4 regions of the Streptomyces sp. NBC_00271 genome follow, and region 2 is predicted to be linked to each of the others. Evidence: riboswitches for the same ligand, from Rfam matches in the RefSeq annotation. Region 2 holds a riboswitch; each other region holds the start of a gene.
What was found. A riboswitch is a leader RNA that binds a small molecule or an ion and turns the genes downstream of it on or off. The one in region 2 is predicted to bind cyclic di-AMP.
Positions count from the first base shown of each region.

Region 1: linked by a shared signal. The riboswitch ahead of OG798_RS44425 (M23 family metallopeptidase) and the one ahead of OG798_RS11175 (C40 family peptidase) in region 2 are both predicted to bind cyclic di-AMP.
Region 3: linked by a shared signal. The riboswitch ahead of OG798_RS12190 (C40 family peptidase) and the one ahead of OG798_RS11175 (C40 family peptidase) in region 2 are both predicted to bind cyclic di-AMP.
Region 4: linked by a shared signal. The riboswitch ahead of OG798_RS26465 (M23 family metallopeptidase) and the one ahead of OG798_RS11175 (C40 family peptidase) in region 2 are both predicted to bind cyclic di-AMP.

Region 1 is NZ_CP108070.1:9,763,777-9,768,709, forward strand. It holds gene OG798_RS44415 (tyrosine-protein phosphatase) at 1-33, opposite strand, end outside; gene OG798_RS44420 (alpha-galactosidase) at 216-2,285, shown strand; cyclic di-AMP (ydaO/yuaA leader) riboswitch at 2,587-2,745, shown strand; gene OG798_RS44425 (M23 family metallopeptidase) at 2,748-3,749, shown strand; gene OG798_RS44430 (rhamnogalacturonan lyase family protein) at 3,992-4,933, shown strand, end outside.
Region 2 is NZ_CP108070.1:2,356,287-2,361,219, forward strand. It holds gene OG798_RS11165 (response regulator transcription factor) at 1-329, opposite strand, end outside; gene OG798_RS11170 (diacylglycerol/lipid kinase family protein) at 633-1,994, shown strand; cyclic di-AMP (ydaO/yuaA leader) riboswitch at 2,110-2,280, shown strand; gene OG798_RS11175 (C40 family peptidase) at 2,337-3,794, shown strand; gene OG798_RS11180 (hypothetical protein) at 3,960-4,933, shown strand, end outside.
Region 3 is NZ_CP108070.1:2,581,838-2,586,770, reverse strand. It holds gene OG798_RS12215 (8-amino-7-oxononanoate synthase) at 1-144, shown strand, start outside; gene OG798_RS12210 (DUF397 domain-containing protein) at 101-325, opposite strand; gene OG798_RS12205 (helix-turn-helix domain-containing protein) at 339-1,196, opposite strand; gene OG798_RS12200 (ATP-binding protein) at 1,409-1,867, shown strand; gene OG798_RS12195 (DUF6328 family protein) at 2,149-2,670, opposite strand; gene OG798_RS12190 (C40 family peptidase) at 2,756-3,229, opposite strand; cyclic di-AMP (ydaO/yuaA leader) riboswitch at 3,233-3,387, opposite strand; gene OG798_RS12185 (hypothetical protein) at 3,765-4,070, opposite strand; gene OG798_RS12180 (ATP-dependent Clp protease proteolytic subunit) at 4,078-4,734, opposite strand.
Region 4 is NZ_CP108070.1:5,800,819-5,805,751, forward strand. It holds gene OG798_RS26455 (PrsW family intramembrane metalloprotease) at 1-762, shown strand, start outside; gene OG798_RS26460 (aldo/keto reductase) at 766-1,710, opposite strand; gene OG798_RS26465 (M23 family metallopeptidase) at 1,769-2,806, opposite strand; cyclic di-AMP (ydaO/yuaA leader) riboswitch at 2,818-2,975, opposite strand; gene OG798_RS26470 (PP2C family protein-serine/threonine phosphatase) at 3,231-4,358, opposite strand; gene OG798_RS26475 (hypothetical protein) at 4,535-4,726, opposite strand; tRNA gene OG798_RS26480 (tRNA-Met) at 4,877-4,933, opposite strand, start outside.

The sequences.
Region 1 (4,933 bases), 7.4 Mb from region 2:
CTCCGGCTCGGTCGACGGGACCTGCTGCGTCACGGGGGCTCCTCCCATTGGACCGCCGGCGCTGCTCGGCGACGCTCGCCGACGGGAATCGCGCCTTCGACGATACGACATGGGTTCCTCAGGCAATGAAGTTGTCCACAGCCGTTGCCTCCCGGGTGAGACGCCGTTGATGATGTTGGTGATTGAGTGCGGATGTTCGAATCTGTGAGGGTTTGATGATCGAAATCGGCGAAGATGGTCGTACGTGGCTTCTTTCGGGCCCCACGAGCAGCTACGCACTGCGGCTGACCGACCTCGACGAACTGCTCCATCTCCACTGGGGGCCACGGATCACCCTCGCCGACGCCGAGTCGCTGGCCGCCCTGCCCGGCCCGCCGTACCGGCCCTTCGAGTCCCGGCTCGACGGGCGCGAGGAGTATCCCGTCGAGGGCGGCCCCCGCTTCGTACGTCCGGCGCTGTCCGTACGGACGCAGGAGCGGCGCGGCACCGAATGGCGTTTCGAGTCGTACGAGGCCGACAGTGACGAACTGCGGCTGCGCTTCGCGGACGGCGGGCTCGGCGTCACCCTGCACTACCGGATGCGCGGCGACGTCGTCGAGCGCTGGGTGACCCTGGCCAACGAAGGACCTTCCCTGGAGCTGCTGCGCGCGGACTCCGCGACCTGGACGCTGCCCGAGCGCGACGGTTGGCGCCTCTCCCAGCTGCACGGGCGGTGGGCGGCCGAGTCCCGGCTCGCCCGCTCCCCCCTCACCTACGGTGAGAAGGTCATCGGCAGCCGTCGCGGGCACACCGGGCACCAGCACCTGCCGTGGGTCGCGCTGGACAGCGGGGCGAGCGAGGAGAGCGGCGAGGTCTACGGGTGCGCGCTGGGCTGGTCGGGCTCGTGGCGGATCTGCGTGGCCCAACTCCCCGACGCGCGCGTGCAGATCTCCGGCGGCGCGGGATACGACGACTCCGGACTGTTGCGTCTGGAGCCGGGGGAGTCGTTCACCACCCCCGTCTTCGCGGGGCTGTGGAGCGACGGCGGCTTCGGCGCGGCGAGCCGGACGTGGCACACCTACCAGCGGGCGTACGTGATCCCGGACGCGGACCAGGACCGGCCGGTGCTCTTCAACTCCTGGGAGGCCACCCACTTCGACATCTCCGAGGAGCGGCAGCGGGAGCTGGCCCGGCGGGCCGCGGAGATGGGCGTCGAGCTGTTCGTCGTCGACGACGGCTGGTTCGGGGCGCGGACGAGCGACCGCGCCGGGCTCGGCGACTGGACCCCCAACCCGGAGCGCTTCCCGCAGGGACTGAAGCCGCTCGCCGACGACGTGCACGCGCTCGGCATGCAGTTCGGGATCTGGGTCGAGCCGGAGATGGTCAATCCGGACAGTGAGCTGTACCGCGCGCACCCCGACTGGGTGCAGTTCCAGCCGGGGCGGACCAGGACGGAGTTCCGCAACCAGCTCGTACTCAATCTCGCCCGCCCGGATGTCCAGGAGTACCTGTGGGAGCAGCTCGACGGTCTGCTCTCGAGCGCCCCGATCGACTATGTGAAGTGGGACTTCAACCGCTGCTTCACGGACGCCGGTTGGCCCGGTGAGCCGTACCCGCAGAAGCTGTGGGTCGAGCACGTGGAGGCCCTGTACGGGCTCCTGGACCGGCTGCGGGCCGAGCATCCCGGGGTAGCCTTCGAGTCCTGCTCGGGCGGTGGCGGCCGGATCGACCTCGGCGTCATGGCACGCACGGACCAGGTGTGGACCTCCGACAACACCGACCCGCTCGACCGGCTCGCCATCCAGCACGGCTTCAGCCAGATCCACCCGGCCCGGATCATGGCCGCCTGGGTCACGGACAGTCCGAACGCGCAGCTCAACGGTCGGATCAGCTCGCTGCGCTTCCGGTTCGTGAGCGCCATGGCCGGGGTGCTGGGGGTCGGCGGTGACCTGGCCGACTGGAGCGAGGCGGAGCTCGTCGAGGCGCGGGAGTGGGTGGACCTCTACAAGGAGATCCGGCCGGTCGTGCAGCGCGGCGACCTCTACCGGCTGCGGCCTCCGGAGGGCGGGCTGAGCGCCGTGCAGTACGTCCGCGGCGACGAGACCGTCGTCCTCGCCCTGCTCCAGGCGCAGCATCACGGCGAGCCGGTCGCCCCGCTCCGGTTGCGTGGGCTCGATCCGAGCGCCGCGTACGAATGCCGCGAAACGGGTGAAGTGCACCGAGGTGCGGTGCTGTTGCATCACGGGTTGCGGACGGGGCTGCGCGGGGACTTCGATGCGGCAGTTATCCGACTGCGTCGCATGTGAGCGTTCTGTCCCTATTGATGCCTTAATTCCAACTGGCCCTGGAATAAAAGACCGTGGTGTGACGTGCGTGAGCAGCGTCATATTCGTGACGATGCGTTGCCGGCCCGCTTTCTCGATCCGCCCGAATTTCCGGGCGGATTGAGGGGCGGGGGAGATCATTGTCCACGGAGGGTGACCGGAATTCCGGCATGGATCAAGAATGGCACGCGCACAGAAAAGCGACATGGTTGGCGATGCGCCCCCATGTCGCTTACGTTCGCCCTCAATCCGGACGGACGCCCAATCCTGCCGCCGCCCGGTATCCGCACACCCACCGGTAACCGGCAGGAGCGGGGGACCCACAGGTACCACGCCTGTTCCGGTCTCCGGAACGGCTAGGGGTATAGCCGCGCAGCCGCGTGGCCGGGCATCTCCAGCCCGCACCCGACAGCTCACCTCGCAGGCGCCGGAGAGGAATTCTTCATGCCCGCGAAGGGTAAGCACCGCCGACCCAAGTCCCAGCGTTTCTCCCGCTCGATCGCCGTGGCCGGAACCGGTGGCGCCGCCCTCGCGCTGCCGCTGATGGGGGCCGCCGGTGCCCATGCCGTGACGCCGACGGCCGCGGTTTCGTCCACTGCGGAAAAGACCGCGACGATTTCCGGCGCGACGGTTTCCGAAAAGACCGCGACGGTTTCCGAAAGGACCGCGACGGTTTCGGAAGAGACCGCGTCGACCTCCACGGCCTCGACGAAGACCTATTCGGTGAAGGCCGGCGACTGGCTCTCCAAGATCGCCGAGCGGCAGCACCTCCGCGGCGGCTGGCAGAAGCTCTACTCCGACAACCGTCAGGTCATCGGCAGCGACCCCTCGATGATCCACCCCGGCCTGAAGCTCACGATCGGCGTGAGGGCCGCGTCGACCGACGACACCAAGCCGTCGACCAAGCCGTCCACGCAGTCGTCCGCCAAGACGTCCACGCGATCGTCGGCGCAGTCGGCCGCCGGATCGTCCGGCGCGGCGGACGCGCCCAAGACCCAGGCCGCCACCACCCGGGCCACCGGCACCGCCACCCACACCGGTTACACCCTGCCGGTCGGGGGCGCCACCATCGGCACCGGCTACAAGGTCGCCGGCAGCATGTGGTCCAGCGGCTACCACACCGGCGTGGACTTCGTGGTCCCGACCGGCACCACCATCAAGGCCATTGCCGCCGGTACCGTCGTATCGGCCGGCTGGGGCGGCGCGTACGGCAACCAGGTCGTCATCCAGCACGCCGACGGCCGGTACTCGCAGTACGCTCACCTGTCCGCCCTGTCCGTCTCGGCGGGCCAGACCATGACCAATGGCCAGCAGATCGGCCTCTCCGGCGCGACCGGCAACGTCACCGGTCCGCACCTGCACTTCGAGATCCGCACCACCCCGAACTACGGCTCGGACATGGACCCGGTCGCGTACCTTCGCTCGCACGGTGTCGCCGTCGGCTGACGTCCGCCGCGCCTCTCACATCTTCGAGGGCCGGACCCCGCGATCGCGGGGTCCGGCCCTCGGCTTTTCTCCACGCGTCCCGGCGTGGTCCTTTCATGATCGGCACATTGCGGTCTTGTGGCACCGGCGAACGAGGTCTCGACACGGTGCGAGAGTGGCTCCACAGTGATCTCCGTAAGCGCTTTCTATGTCTTCGGCGGCGGCACCGCGGCCGTCGTCGCCACCGCAAGGAGCACGCCATCGTGAGACCTCGAAGACTCGGCGTCGTCACCGCCGCCGCGCTGCTGGCCGGTCTGGTCGCCGCGCCCTCGCACGCCACCGAACGGCATCCGCCGCCGCGCCGGATCGTGGAGAACCTGGACCGCGGCCTGGTCGCCGTCCCCTCGGGCAAGGGCACCTTCCTGAGCTGGCGGTTACTCGGCACGGAGTACGCACTCCCCCAAGTTCTCGGCTCCGCTCGAACAGGGGGTACCCCCACCGGGGACGCGATCGCGTTCAACGTGTACAAGGGCGGACGGCGGCTCAACCAGGCGCCGGTCACCCGGTCGACCACGTACCAGGACGACACCCGGGGCACCGGCACCTACACCGTGCGTGCCGTCGTCAACGGCCGTGAGCGGAAACCGAGTTCGGCGGCGCTCGACTTCGTGCGGGGTTACGCCGAGGTTCCGCTGGCCGCCGCCGACGGATACACCGTGCAACACGCCTGGCCCGGCGACCTCGACGGCGACGGACGCTACGAACTCGTCGTCAGCCGGCTCGCGCAGACCCGCGACAAGCCCGACCTCCTGGAGGCGTACACGCTCACCGGCGCGCGGCTGTGGCGCGTCGACCTCGGCCCGGGCTCGTACACCCAGGTCGGCGGGAACGGCGCCAACGATCCCGCGCCCGCCGCGATCAGCGGCTCGACGCCGATCGGCGGCTACCGCAACGACGACAACGTCACCGTGTACGACCTCGACCGCGACGGCAAGGCCGAGGTGCTGGTGCACACGGCCGACGGGACCACCTTCGCGGACGGCGCGAAGGTGACCGCCGACTCGCCCGCCGACCAGTTCATTTCGGTGATCGACGGGAAGACGGGCAGCGAGCGCACCCGGCAGCCCGTGCCCGACGACCTCGTCGCCGACGGCCCCTCCGGCGGACACTTCGGCATCGCGTACCTCGACGGCGTACATCCCAGC
Region 2 (4,933 bases):
AGGGCGAAGGGCTTGACGAGGTAGTCGTCGCCGCCCGCCTGCAGGCCCGCGATCCGGTCGGCGGTCTCGTCGAGTGCGGAGAGCATCAGCACGGGTACGTCGTTGTCCTCGTCCCGCAGTGCCCTGCACACCTCGATGCCGCTGAGGTCGGGCATCGAGATGTCCAGCACGATCACATCCGGCGGCGTCCGCCGGGCCACCGCCAGGGCCGGCCGGCCCCCGTCGGCCAGGTCCACGGTGAATCCGCCGAGCCTCAGGCCCCGCTCCAGCGAGCGGCGGATCGCCGCGTCGTCGTCCACGACCAGGACACGGCCGCGCTGCCCACTCATCACCACTGTCCCTCCCCGCCCCACCCCGGCGTCCTGCCGGGGCCCGCCGCCGCCCATCGTGCATCAGCCGGGACGGTCCCGGCCCCGAGGGGTGGACCAAGGGTTCGGTGAGAGCCGCCCGGACCGGCCCCGGTCGGCGCGGGCCCTGGCGGAGCGTGGCGGTTGCGCGGGGCCTTACCCGACGGTTGCATACGACTGTGTCGTCGATGGCCGACCCCGCACGCAGCGAACGACCCGCCGAACCAGGCCTCCGTGCGGCCGGGCCCACCAGGGCCGGACTTCTACGACGTCCGTGGAGGAGCGATGGGTGTGGACGCGAGCGCGCAGGTCGGCCACGGGAAACGGTGGGCGGCCAGGGCCGCGCTGGTCGCGGCGGCGCTGGCGGTGCTGCTGCCGCTCGGTTACGGAGGCGTGGACGGCGTACTGCTGCTCCTGGCCGCGCTCCTCGGCGTGGCCGTCACGGCGGCGGCGCTGTGGTGGGCGCTGACCCGGCGCGGCCCGCTCCGCTGGGTGGCGGCCGTGCTGGCGGCCGTCGCCCCCGGCGCCGTGATCACCCTGTTCGCCGTGGCCCGCCTGCTCTGGGCCATCCCCGTGTCGCTGGCACTGTGGACCGTGGCCGTCTGGAGCGGCCGGTACGCCCTGCGGAGCGACCGGACGCACGCCCCGCGCCCGAAGGAACGCAGGGCACCACCGCCGCGGCGACCCTTCCTCCTCATGAACCCGCACTCCGGCGGTGGCAAGGTGGCGAAGTTCGGACTGCGGGAGAAGGCGGAGCGGCTCGGCGCGCAGGTCGTGCTCCTCGACCCGGACCAGCACCAGGACGTCACCGCGCTGGCCCGGGCCGCCGTCGCGGACGGCGCGGATCTGCTGGGCGTCGCCGGCGGTGACGGTACCCAGGCGCTGGTCGCGGCCGTCGCCGCCGAACACGGTCTGCCGTTCCTGGTGGTCTGCGCCGGCACCCGCAATCACTTCGCCATGGATCTCGGCCTCGATCGCGACAACCCGGCGACCTGCCTGGACGCCCTCACCGACGGCGTCGAACTCCGCGTGGACCTCGGCTTCGCCGGCGGCCACCCGTTCGTCAACAACGCCTCCTTCGGAGCGTACGCGGCGGTCGTGCAGAGTCCCGCGTACCGCGACGACAAGATCGGCACCATCCTGGACCTCCTGCCCGACCTGCTCACCCGCCAGCGCGGGCCGCGACTGACCGCCCGCACCGGCGACACGACGCTCGACGCCCCGCAGGCCGTACTGGTGAGCAACAACCCCTACCGCACCAACGATCCGGCCGGTCTCGGCCGCCGCGAACGGCTCGACTCCGGGCTGCTCGGTGTCCTCGGCATCACGGTGGACAGCGCGGCCGAGGCCGCCGTGCTCGTGCTGGACCCCGCGCCGGACGGAATCGCGGTCCTGACCACCCGTGAGGTGGTCATCGACGCCGACCGTGCGGAGATCGAGGCCGGCATCGACGGCGAGGCCCTGGTCCTGCCCGCCCCGGTCCACTGCCGCGTCGAACCCGGAGCGCTGCGCGTCCGCGTCCCCAGGGACCGGCCCGGCGTGCCGGAGGCCCAACCCCCTTTGGACTGGCGCCGGTTGCGCACGCTCGCGGCGACCATGGGGCGCACGGCGGTCGTACGACATCCTGGTCGCGGCCGGGACACGTAGACGAAGGTCACAATTACATATCGGACAGTTCGCGCTCCAATCTTCACACCAGGCACACAAATTGGCTAAGTTGGCTGTAGGCCGCACGACTCCCTCCGGCGAACCTCGCCGGGTCGCGCGACCTCCGCCGAATCCGGCGCCCCCGTGGCCACCGGAACCAGGACCCAACCGACCTTGGGGTGAATCGGCCCAACTGCCCCACCGGGCAAGGGCCGTAGGGCATGCCTTCCGGAATCTTCCGCCCGAACCCGACAGCCGGCCCGGTAGGCGGAGTACGGAAGGAGTACGGCTCCCATGGCGCCGGAACGAACCCCGCGCCCTGGAGGCAACAGCCTCCCTGGCATGCCCGACTCCGCACGCGCGACGGCCGCCCTCAGTGGCGCGGACGGTCCGAGCCGCGAGGAGGTGCAGCAGCGGATCAGCTCCCTCTACGACCAGGCCGAGAACGCCGTGGGGTTCGTCAACGGGACCCGCGCGATGACCACGGGGAGCCGAAACCGCGTCAACCCGGCGCCGGAAACCGCGCGCAGGCGCCGTGACCCCGCCCTCGACGACATCACCAAGACCTGGTTCGACGCGGCGCGCAGGCAGTTGGGTCCGTCCGCGCCGGCCAGGCTGCCGGCCGACCGGATGCCGAAGCCCCCGGCCGAAGCACGGCCCACGGGCCCGGCGAAGCGGCCGGAGGACGGACTCGGCGACCGTGGGCGGGAGTTGACCGCCCGCCCCGTTCTCGAGTTGACCGCGGGCCCCTCCGCCGAGGCGGCCGCCGGGCCCGTGGCCGAGTTGACGGCCAGGGCCGTCGCCGCGCTGCCGGCCGCGCCGGAGCCTGCGCCGCGACCCGCGCAGGAGGCCGCCACGGCCCTGCTGCCCGCGTTGCCCGCCGGGCCGGCGCAGTCCTCGTTGAAGACGTCCAAGGAGAAGATCCAGCGGAAGCTGGCGCTGGCCCGTGAGCTGGTGTCCAAGCACGCCGCACAGTGGAACCCCGGGCCCGCGGCGATCGAGTCACGTCCGGCCGAGGGTGTCTGGCCCACCCCGGAGGATCAGGCTCGCCAGCAGGCCGCGCAGGAGTGGCAGCGACAGCAGTCGACCGCACTCGGCCCGGACATGTCCATGGGCACCGGGATGCCTCTCGGTGCGGACGTGTCCATGGGTACGGGGATGCCGTTCGGCGCGGACATGTCCCTCGGCGCGGGAATGCCCCTGGCCACGGACATGTCCATGGGGGTGGGGATGCCCCTCGGTGCCGACATGCCCCTCGGTGCGGGGATGCCACTGGCCACGGGCATGCCGCTCGGCGCGGACATGTCCCTCGGCGCGGGAATGCCACTGGTCACGGACATGCCCATGGGTATGGGGATGCCCCTGGCCGCGGGTATGCCCGTAGGCACCGGCGCGGTCAACATGGCCGTCGGAGCGGTCGGCGCCGTGGAGTCGGCGTACGGCGGGAAGGCCGCCAAAGCCCTCGCCTTCGCCCGCGAGCAGATCGGCAAGCCGTGCGTCTGGGGCGCGACCGGACCGGACTCGTACGACTCCGCCAGCCTCGTCCAGGCCGCCTGGAGGGCCGCCGGAGTCGCACTCCCGCGCACCGTGCACGGGCAGGCGACCGCCGGTGCGGCGATTCCCCTGACCGACATCCAGTTCGGCGACCTGATCTTCTTCTACGACAACGTCAGCCACGTCGGCTTCTACACCGGCAACGGCATGATGATCCACGCCCCCAGCCCGGGTGCCTCGATACGCGAAGAGTCCCTCTTCTTCGCCGGACAGAACGCGATCCACGGCGCGCTGCGCCCGGCGTGACGGACGCCGCGACATCTCCAGCACCTCAAAGCACATATAAGGCACCGGAAAGGCCAAAGCTCCGCAATACGGGATGTACGTGATCCACGCGGGCCTCGCCGCCCGGCTCGCCACCCGCGCTGACCATACTGGGAGGCCACGCCGCCTCCCATCGCAAAGTGACTCATGCCCAAGCCCTCCACCGCCCGCGCCACCGCCCCGGAAACCGTCTGGCTGGCCGGCGGGCGCCACATCGGGCCCGCCCCGCAGGAGATCCTCAGGGAGAACCTGCGAAGGCTGAAGGCCGACGAGACCATCCACGACTTCCTGGAGGCAGAGAACCCCTCGGACTCCGAGGGGCGTGTCTTCGAGGCGCGCTGGCTGGTCGACGACGCCGTGACGGTTCGCGCACGGCTCACGACGGACGGACGCGAACACGCCGCCGAAGCAACCCGCTGGACGCTGGTGGCCGAGGCGGAGCGGCCCTGGAACCTCGCGTGGCCCTCTCCCGCGACCATGTTCTGGCCCGAGGGACACGAGGTCCCCTGGGACCACGACATCGTGGCCGGGCTCCAGCTGCGGGACATCAACCCGCTGCCGCAGGAGGACAAGACACTGCGCCGCCTGCTCAAGGAGGCCGCGCAGCACAGCTGGAGCATCAACGTCGTCATCCACGAGGCGATGACCACCGACGAACGCGGTCGCCTCCCGCTGGCCCGGCTGCTCCCGCCCGGTCTGCGCCACCGCGTCGTGGAACACCGCGCCGCGCCCGAGCAGTTCCAGGCGGTCAACTGGGCGCTGTACGACCTGGGCGTACGGGTGCCGCGCGGCGGCGCCGTGATTCTGCCCGGTTCCCCCGCCCGGCCCGGCTACGACGAGCAGGACTGCACCGTACGCAGCGTGTTCCTCGACGGCTCGGAGCCGACGGAGCTCCTGGAGAAGGTCGTGCGGTACGCGGCGCTGCCCCGGCCGCTGCCGGAAGCGGCGGAGGACGCCCTCACCGGCCTCCGGGAGGACTGGAAGCTGCTGACGCTGGAGGAGGCGCGGGCGCTGGTGGCTGTCTACGCCGAGGCACTCGACGCCATGACGAAGTCGCGCGACCAGTACCGCGAGGCGACCGAACTCGCGCATGCGGCACTGGCCGATCTCCGAGACCTCCG
Region 3 (4,933 bases), 230 kb from region 2:
TGCTTCCGCCCCCCGTCCGTGCCGGACGGCATCTCACGGCTGCGGCTGACCGCCCGCGCGGACCTCACCGACGCGCAGATCGAGCACGCCGTCGGCGTGATCAGTTCAGCCCGGCGACAAAGCCCTCCCAACTGGCGGGAGTGAAGAGCAGGGCGGGGCCCGCCTTGTTCTTGGAATCGCGCACAGCGACCAGTCCGGCCCAGGGTCCTGGGCCGGGTCGGGCCGTCTCGACGCAGTTGTTCATTCCCGTACTGCGGCTGCTGCGCAGCCATCGCACGTCGCGGAGTGAAGTACTGGAACTTACGTACCGAGGCAGTGCAGTCATGGGGGGTGCCTCCTTACGCGCCGTCACCTATCCCGGCGATGTAGTCCAACGAGTCCTCGGGCGAAAGGGCGTGGAACTGAAGGGCGTTGAAGGCCTCGGTGTAGGCCTGAAGGTCTTCTTTCCGTTCGAGGTAGAGGCTACTCGTCAAGTGGTCGAGAACAACCACATCCAGATCAGTTGTGTTCGGAAATGAGAAGATAACGAAAGGCCCGGTGACGCCGATATGGGCTCCCGCGGCGAACGGCAGGACCTGAAGGCGCACTTGAGGCAGGGTGGCGGCCTCCCGCAGACGGTCCAGTTGCCGAGCCATCACCTTCGGTCCGCCGACCTCGCGTCTTAACACGGCCTCGTCGAGGACCGCGGTCAGTTCCAGCGGCGGATTCGAACGCAGGACGTCCTGCCGGGCGAGGCGCACCTCGACGAGCGCGTCGAGCTTGCCGTCCTCCAGGCCGCCGACGGCGACCCGGGTCACCTCCCGTGCGTACTCGGGCGTCTGGAGCAGTCCGGGTACCACCGTGGTCTCCAGCGTGCGCATGCCGCTGGCCTGGGACTCAAGACTGATGAAGTCGCGGTACGTGGGTGGCAGGACCCCGCGGTAGGCGTGCCACCAGTGATGGCGGCCGTTGCCCTCGGAGCCCGCGAGGCCGACCAGGAGTTCCCGTAACTCGGGCTCCGTGACGGCGTAGGCGTCCAACAGGCGCTCCACGTCGGCCGGTTTCACCCCACTGATACCGGTCTCGATCCGGCTCACCTTCGACTGGTGCCAGCCGACGAGACGGGCCGCCTCACCACTGGTGAGACCGGCGACGGCGCGCAGCGCGCGCAGTTCGGCACCGAGCTTGCGGCGGCGCACCGCGGGACCGTGCTGCATGGCCGTACTCCTTACTCCTTCCGAGCCGCCCAAATACGCTCCGTCGTCGTGGAGTTCACCGCATCGAGCGACAGATATATGCATATCTCGGTGGATCGCACCCGTGACCGGCCCAGTGATGGCAGTCTGGCGCGAAGCACCAGTCCGGGACCGTACTCGAACCATCCGCTCCGTGTCGGACTCCGGTCCCGTGGGAAAGGGACGACGTCGCCATGGCAGATCACCAGGAAGCATCCGTCACTCTGCCGAGCGATCCCGCCTCGGTCTCCGCGGCCCGGAATTTCGTCGCCGATGTGCTGGCCGAATGGGGCCTGCCGTGCGACGCCGAAGTCGCGGACACCGTACGCCTGATCGTGTCAGAACTAGCCACCAACGCCGTCCAACATACGTTCGGGCAGTCGCCCACCTTCACGGTGGACGTCCGGCTCGACCGAGACGAACACCTCAGGATCGGCGTCACCGACAGCCATCCGCGCTTTCCCAAACGTCTGCCTGCCGCCGTCCAGCAGGACAATGGACGGGGCATGGTGATCATCCGCTGGCTGACCGCCGAATGCGGCGGCAGACTCGTCGTCCGGCCCACCCGTGAGGGCGGCAAGACGGTCGCCATCGAGCTGCCCTGGACGGTGCCGGCCCAGCCGGTGACGGCCGGCGGCCCACAAGAGCCCTGAGGAGCGGCTCAGTTGTCGTGCTGCGCTGCGAGGCGCCTCGCAGCGGGGCCCGGAAGGCCTCGGCCGCCGGTGCCGAGACGTCCCCGGTCCGGTGGACGACGGAGATCGTACGGCGCGGATCTCCCGGTCCAGCAACAGCGGCCCCACCGGAGCCGCAGGCGGGACCAACCGCCCGCTGCGGCAGGGGTCCAACACCCACGCGCTCGACCCGAAGGCGCCGATCACCTTCCTCAGCCTGCTGCCACGGTTCGTGCCCGAGGGCAACCGGGCGATGAGCGCGCTCACGGTTCTCGGTCGGGTGCTTCTTTCGGAGCCGTCCCCGCGCTGACGACGGCACGGTGCACCAGGCCGGGCAGGAGGCCCCACAGCGCCACACAGACAAGCAGGGTGCCCGCGCCCGAGGCGATCCCGGCGGCGCGTCCCAGCGCGACGTCCACGACGAGCAGCACCGATCCCGTCAGCGCAAGCATCAGCACGCCCATTCCCACCGTGGACAGGACGGAGGAGACCCGCACGATGGTCGGCTTCGCGCCCTGCTGGAACAGCGACCTGTGCAGCGCGGCCGGCGCCGTGAAGAGCGCGGCGGCCGCCACGGCCAGCAGGAGGGTGGTGACGTACGTGGCGCGCTGCACCGTGTCGAGGGACGGGAAGCGTGGGGTGAACGCCAGTGTCAGCAGGAACGCGAAGAGGATCTGCACACCGGTCTGCGTGACGCGCAGTTCCTGGAGCAGCTCGCCGAAGTTTCGATCGGCGCGCTCGAGGGGCGTCTCGTTCCGTTCATCGGGGGAAGGTCGCTCAGCCATGCTGAACGAGTAACCGGTTCGTCCGCTTTTCACGCCCGGGGGGAACCCCGAGGGGGTGCCGGCCGGCGGCACCCCCTCGGGCAGGTCAGCTGACCCGGCCGTACCAGACGCTCTTCGTCCAGATCTTCTGCAGCTTCACGACCTCCCCTGTCTTCGGGGAGTGCCAGATCTTGCCCTTCCCGGCGTAGATGCCGACGTGGTACACGTTCCGGCCCGAGTGGAAGAACACCAGGTCTCCGGCCTTGCGGTGGGACGCGGAGATGTGGTGCGTCTTGTTGTACTGCGCCGCGGCCGTACGAGGCAGCGTCTTGCCCGCCTTCTTGTACGAGTAGAGCGTGAGCCCGGAGCAGTCGAAGCGGCGTGGCCCGGCGGCACCGTACTGGTACGGGGAGCCCTTCTTGGAAGCCGCGACCTGAAGTGCCTTCGTCGCCAACGTGGCCGCTTCGGCGTCGGATGCGACGCCAGGAACCACGAGGCTGCCGCCCACGGCGGCGATGGTGAGCGCCGAGGCCGTACCGGCCCGGGTCCACAGCGACGGGACACGATTGAGCGCAGTCATGCGCAACCCTTCGTCAGCCGCCTGTGAAGGATGACCTGTCGGATTCGGGCTGGCGAAGTAGCCCGGCCGCTTGCGCGGCTTCACCCCAAGGACCGCCCGGATCTCTCCGGCGACCCGTCTTGCTGGGTCCTCCACTCCTGCCGATGCACTTCTGTCGACCGGTCATCCGGGCAGCGGCAGGACTCGGCGTCCGCCCGGACCGCCCCGCCGCTGTGGCGGGGGCTTGTCGTCGGAAGGGATCTTCACGCATAGCAGTCACAAAATCCGAGCGGAACCGGCGATTTGTGGGGTTACTCACCACTCACCCGTTCGGGTGGACGACCCCCTGTTCGGGCGATGTTGGGGACACCGGCGACGCGCCCACCAGCACCGGAGCATCTCATTCCGCCTCCGGGGTACGCGCGTTGTGCAACTTTTTCGGTTCCCCGAAGGGGTGTGTGATTACTCCATCAGGGGGTACGCCATCTGGTCCGTTTGAACCCCGGGCCGGACGCCTCGCCGACGCGGCGCGCACGGCGACCCGGGTGGGGATGTGTCAATTGTCGGCTTCGGGCGGCAGCGTGACGCGGGCCGCCCGCCGCTCACCGTCGAGGACGCGCAGAGCCTGCGCCAGCGTCGGCGCGTGCACCTCGCTCTCGCCGCGCTGGTGCATCAGCGCGAGGGCGTCCCGCAGCTCGGTGGCCTTGGCGACCAGCGCCTGGGCGGCACGCAGCCCGCGATAGGTGTCTCCGGGCCTGGCCGGGTTGATACGGCCCAGCAGGTCGACCACGTCGAGGTAACGGTCGATCAGCTCGGCCTCGGCTCGTGTCAGCGCGGGCAGCGGGGGCAGTTCGGGCACCATCGGCGGATCACCTCGCGTCGGGTGTGGCGTTCTTCGCACCGGGCGCGGTGCGCGAGGTCTTGCGGCTGGGGATGATCCCGTCCACCAGTCCGTACGCCAACGCGGCCTGGGCGTCCAGGATCTTGTCCCGCTCGATGTCGGCGGCGACCTGTTCAGGACTCTGCCCCGTGTGCCGTACGAGCATGTCCTCCAGCAGCCTCCGAGTGCGCATCAACTCCTCGGCCTGGAGGGCCAGATCGCTCGCCTGTCCCTGCACCGGCTCGGGAAGTGACGGCTGGTGGATCAGCACCCGGGCACCCGGCAGCGCGAACCGCTTGCCCGGCGCGCCGCCGGCCAGCAGTACGGCGGCGGCCGACGCGGCCTGCCCCAGGCAGGTGGTCTCCACGTCGCAACTGACGAACTGCATCGTGTCGTAGATCGCCGTCATCGCGCTGAACGAGCCGCCGGGGGAGTTGATGTACAGCGCGATGTCCTGGTCCGGCGCCAGGTATTCGAGGTGCATGAACTGCGCCATCACGTCGTTCGCCGAGGTGTCGTCGATCGGCGTCCCGAGGAACACGATCCGCTCGTCGAGCAGCTTCGAGTACGGATCCAGGGTCCGGTGCCCCATGCTCGTCCGCTCGGTGAACTCGGGCAGGACATGACGGGCGGACGGTTCATTCATGGCACGCGCCTCCTGTGAAGGGTTCTGTAAAAAATGTACAGGACGTACAGAGCGGGGGGAGGGTGCTCGGCTGACAGCGAAAATCCCCGTGCGCCGCCGGTGAAGAGGGTCGCCCGATCGTGCGCACGGTCGTTTTCGGCGGAGCTGAACGAGATCGTCCGCTCTGTGGGGGTGCCGGGGGCCCGGTCTAAGCTGGTGG
Region 4 (4,933 bases), 3.4 Mb from region 2:
TTCGTCCGCGTCGTGATGTCGCCCTTCGCGCACCCCCTGTTCACGGTGCTCACCGGCATCGGCTTCGGCATCGCGGCGCTGTCCGCCGAGCGCCAGCATGTGCGCCGCGTCCTGCTGCCCCTGACCGGACTGCTGCTCGCGATGGGCATGCACTCCATGTGGAACGGCTCGTCTAACTTCGGGGAGTACGGCTTCTACGCGGTGTACGGGGCGTTCATGGTGCCCGCGTTCGGTCTGCTCACCTTCCTCGTCATCTGGACCCGGCAGCGGGAGCTGAAGACCGTACGGACCGAACTTCCGGCGTATGCGGCGGCCGGTTGGCTCACCCCGCCCGAGCCGTACGTGCTCGGCTCGATGCGGGCGCGGCGGCTGGCCCGCGAGTACGCCGCCCACCACTTCGGCAGGGCGGCGGCGCGCTCGGTCGCCCAGTACGAGGCGTACGCGACCTCGCTGGCGTTTCTGCGGCACCGGGGGCGCAGTGGCCGCGCCAACGCCGACTTCGTCGTACGGGAGCGGGAGTTGCTGCACGAGCTGTGGCGCCGCCGGGAGATCGCCCGCCCCTCCCTCGCGTACGCGGCCCACACGTCGGCCCCGGCCGTACCGGTGCCGCCGCAGCTACCGCCGCCGTGGCCCGGGTACGGCTACGCGCCGGTGCCCGGCCAGGCGAACCCCGCCGGCGCGCCCCCGTACCCCGCCGGCGCGACGACCCCGTATCCCGCCCCGGCGACGCCGTACCCCGCGTACAACCCCTACCAGTCTTAGCTCTCAGGCGGACGCTTCCGTCAGCCTGGCCACCTCCGCGTCCGTCAGGGTCAGGTCGGCGACCGCCAGCAGGGCCGGCAGCTGCTCGACCGTCCGTGCGGAGGCGATGGGCGCCGCGACCGTCGGCCGGGCGGCGAGCCAGGCGAGGGCGACCGTGGCGACCTCGGCGTCATGGGCCACGGCGACCTCGTCGAGGGCGGCCAGGACGCGGATGCCGCGCTCGGTGTCGAGGTGCTTGCCCGCGCCCGCGGCCCGCGCGGACTCGACCGTCGTACCCGGGCGGTACTTGCCGGTGAGGAAGCCGGACGCGAGCGCGAAGTAGGGGACGGCGGCCAGGCCGGTCCGGGAGGCGACCTCCTGGAGCGGGCCCTCGTAGGTGTCGCGCGAGACGAGGTTGTAGTGCGGCTGGAGGGCGACGTAGCGCGCGAGACCCTCGCGGTCGGAGAACTCCACGGACTCCGCGAGCCGCTCGGCGGAGATGTTGGAGGCGGCGATCTCCCGGACCTTGCCGGCCCGGACCAGTTCGTCCAGCGCGCCGATGATCTCCTCGACCGGCACCGAGGTGTCGTCGAAGTGGGTGTAGTAGAGGTCGATGTAGTCCGTTCCGAGGCGGCGCAGCGAGGCGTCGGCGGCGGCCCTGATGTTCGCCGGGGACAGGCCCTTGTACTCGGGGTGGGTACTGACCTTGGTGGCGAGGACGACATCGGAGCGGTTGCCGCGCGCGGCGAACCACTTGCCGATGACCGTCTCCGACTCACCGCCCTTGTGGCCGGGGACCCACGCGGAGTAGCCGTCGGCGGTGTCGACGAAGTTGCCGCCCCCGGCCGTGTAGGCGTCGAGCACGGCGAAGGACTGCGCCTCGTCGGCGGTCCAGCCGAAGACGTTGCCGCCGAGGGAGAGCGGGAAGACCTCGAGGTCGGAGGAGCCGAGCTTGCGAAGGGAAGTCATGCCTTATTTCAACAGGCGTACCGGATTGCCGTATTCCGCACACGGCCCCTGGGAACGATCAGGGGTTGATGCCCTTGCTCTGCAGCCACGCCATCGGGTCGATCGCGCTGCCGCCGCCCGGGTGAACCTCCAGGTGCAGATGCGGCCCGGTCACGTTGCCGGTCGCGCCCACGCGCCCGATGACGTCGCCGGTGGCCACCTTCTGCCCCACGCTGACGCTGATGGACGACTGGTGGCAGAACCACAGCTCCGTGCCGTCGTCGAGGGTGAGGATGGTGCGGTAGCCGTACGAGCCGGCCCAGCCCGCCTCCGTGATCGTGCCGCTGTGGACGGCCTTGATCAGCGTGCCGGTGGGGGCCGCGAAGTCGAGGCCGGTGTGATAGCCGGAGGACCACATGGAACCGGCGTCACCGAAGCGGGAGGTCAGGGTGTACGAGGAGGTCGGCAGCGAGTAGCTCTTGGCGAGCTCGGCGAGGCGCGCGGCCTCGGCCTTCTGCTTGGCGTCCTCGTCCGCCTTCTTCTTCGCGGCGGCGACCTTGGCCTCGGCGTCGTCCTTCTGCTGGGCGGCCAGCGCGACCGCCTTCTTCGCGGCGGCGGCCTCGGCGGCGTCCTGGGCCGCCTTGTCGATCTGGTCCTGCTGCGACTCGGCCTGCTGGATGATGCGGGCGCGCAGCGCCTCGCCCGCGTCCGTGTTGCCCTGCGCGGCGTCGGCGCTGGTCACACCGGCGCTGGTGAGCGGGGTGGCGGAGCCCTTCGGCGTGCTGGGACCGCCGTCGGATATCAGTGCCTTGGCCGATTCGGTGACCGAGGAGAGGTCGGGCAGCGAGATGGAGACCGGCGGCTTGCCGGGCGCCGCGGTGGCCATGCCGCCCGCGCCGACGGCGGCGATGACGCCGACACCGAGGACCGTGGAGCTGCGGGCGAGTCCCCCGCCGCGCTGCTTGGAGACGCGGTGCCGGCCGCGGAGGGGACGGATGGAATCCTCGGTGGGGTTCCACTCCTCCCAGGGGCCCTCGTCCTTGCCGTAGGCGTAGCCAAAAGTCTGGGTGTCGTTCGGCGGGAACGAAGTGGGCTGGGCGGGCCGGTTGGACGCCACGTGGGCGTGCTCCTTTCCTTCCTTCTCGCCTACCGGGTTAGCTGACGGGTTCGGAGCAGGAAGGTCTCCTACGCGCGTCAACCCACGGTGTCTCCACCGTGAAAGACGCTCGATTCACCCCAAGTTGGTGGTTCCCCGGTTCCCTCGCGGGATTCGGCGCGTGCGCACGGAGCCGACTCTTGTGACGGCTGGGACGACCGCGCTGCGTTATCGAACGTTAATAGACGCGGGTACCGGATTCCAAGCTGTTCGTACTGATCATTAACGACTTTCGGCCAGGACTTACCGCCCACGACCGGCGGAATTCGGGCGAGTTGGCCGCGCTTCCCTACTTGGCGGTTATTTGACGGTGCGTCAGTCGTTATGCGGAGGGGCATCGACCGATCACCCCTCGTGACATCGATCAAGAAAGCCCCTTCCGTGGCTACGGCCGCCGTACGGCGAGCAGGGCCATGTCGTCCGTCAGGGCGCCACCCGTGTGCCGCCGGACCTCCTCCACGAGCGTGGCCAGCAGGGCGTCGGGGCCGGGGAAGGTCCGTCCGGCCAGGCGCGCGGCCGGATCGTAGAAGCGCCCCTGCGCGTCGCGGGCCTCGGACAGTCCGTCCGTGTGGAAGAGGAGCGTGGCCCCGTGCGGGAACTCCGTCTCCTCGGCACGGTCCGGCCAGCTGCCCAACTCGCCCATGCCGAGCGGCAGTGCGGGGTTCGCGGCGGCGAGCGTGACCAGTGTTCCGTCCGCGTGCAGGAGCAGCGGTGGCGGGTGGCCTCGGTTGACGATCCTTACGAGGCCGCCCTCGTGCGTGATCTCCGCGAGGACGGCGGTGGTGAACCCCTCGAAGGCGTCGACGCCCCCGCGCCGGGTGCCCTCGCGGGCCAGCGCCCGCTCCAGCCGCTGCGCGACCGCCTCCGGCGTGGCCTCCTGCTCGGCCGCCTCCCGGAACGCCCCGATGAGCACCGCGACGGCGGCCACCGCGTCCATGCCCTTCCCTCGTACGTCGCCCACCGCCAGCCGTACGCCGTGCGGGGAGTCCTGCACCGCGTACAGGTCGCCGCCGATGAACGCGCCCGCCTGCGCGGCCTCGTAGCGCGCCGCGACGTCGAGGCCGCCGATCCGCTGGTCGGGTTCCGGCAGGACGGCACGCTGGACCGCCTCGGCGATCTGGTGGGCCGAGGCGAGTCGTTCGTCGGTGCGGCGGACGAGGATGTTGATGAGCACGGCCAGCACGCCGACGGTCGCCACGGTGGCGACCTCCGTGAGCGCGTCCACCTTGAAGACGATGCCGAGCCGGATGTGGGTCGTGAGCACCGCGACGAGCGCCGCGACGCCGGTGAGCACGGTGCCGCGCAGCGAGAAGAGCGGGGCGGCCACGAGCGGCGCGGCCGTGAAGAGGGGGCCCGCGGTGAAGGCCATCGGGGTGAAGTAGTCGTAGAACGCGCCGACCAGGATGAGCAGCGCGGGCAGCACCCGGACGAGGCTGCGCGCGCAGGAGATCCGGCACCGGTCCGCGTCGGCCGGGCGGGGCTCCGACTCGTCCCCGAGTCCGGGATCGGGCACGGGGTCCTCGGGCAACCGCCCACCGGACCGGTCGTACGGCTCGTCACACGACTCCTCGCCCGGCTCGCCGTACGGCTCCTCGGCCCACCGCGCGCCTCCTTGCTGCTGCCCCACCCGTCCAGGCTTCCCGGGACGGGGGCGGGGGGCGAGCGGTGAGGGGCCGACCGGGGGACACGTCAGTCCGAGGCCGACCACCGGACGCCGCCCGCTCCGCCGCGCCCGTGGTGGTGCCCGGCCGGGGCGACAACGGTCCCGCCGTCCGGCACGAAGTCATGACCGCCGTGACAGGCCCCGAGGAACAGCGCGCACACGGCGAGCAGCAGCGCGAGCGCCGGCGCGCGCCGGACCAGCCACCGATGACAACTCATAGTGAGCGGAAGACTACAGAAAGTCGGGTCGGCAGGGAAAATCGGGGCGGGACGGCAATCGGGAAATCCGGCGGCAAGAAAACCGGGACGGTGAACGGGAAAAAACCAAGGGCCGGAACTCGTTTCCGAGTTCCGGCCCTTGGCCTTCAGTAGCGGGGACAGGATTTGAACCTGCGACCTCTGGGTTATGAGCCCAGCGAGCTACCG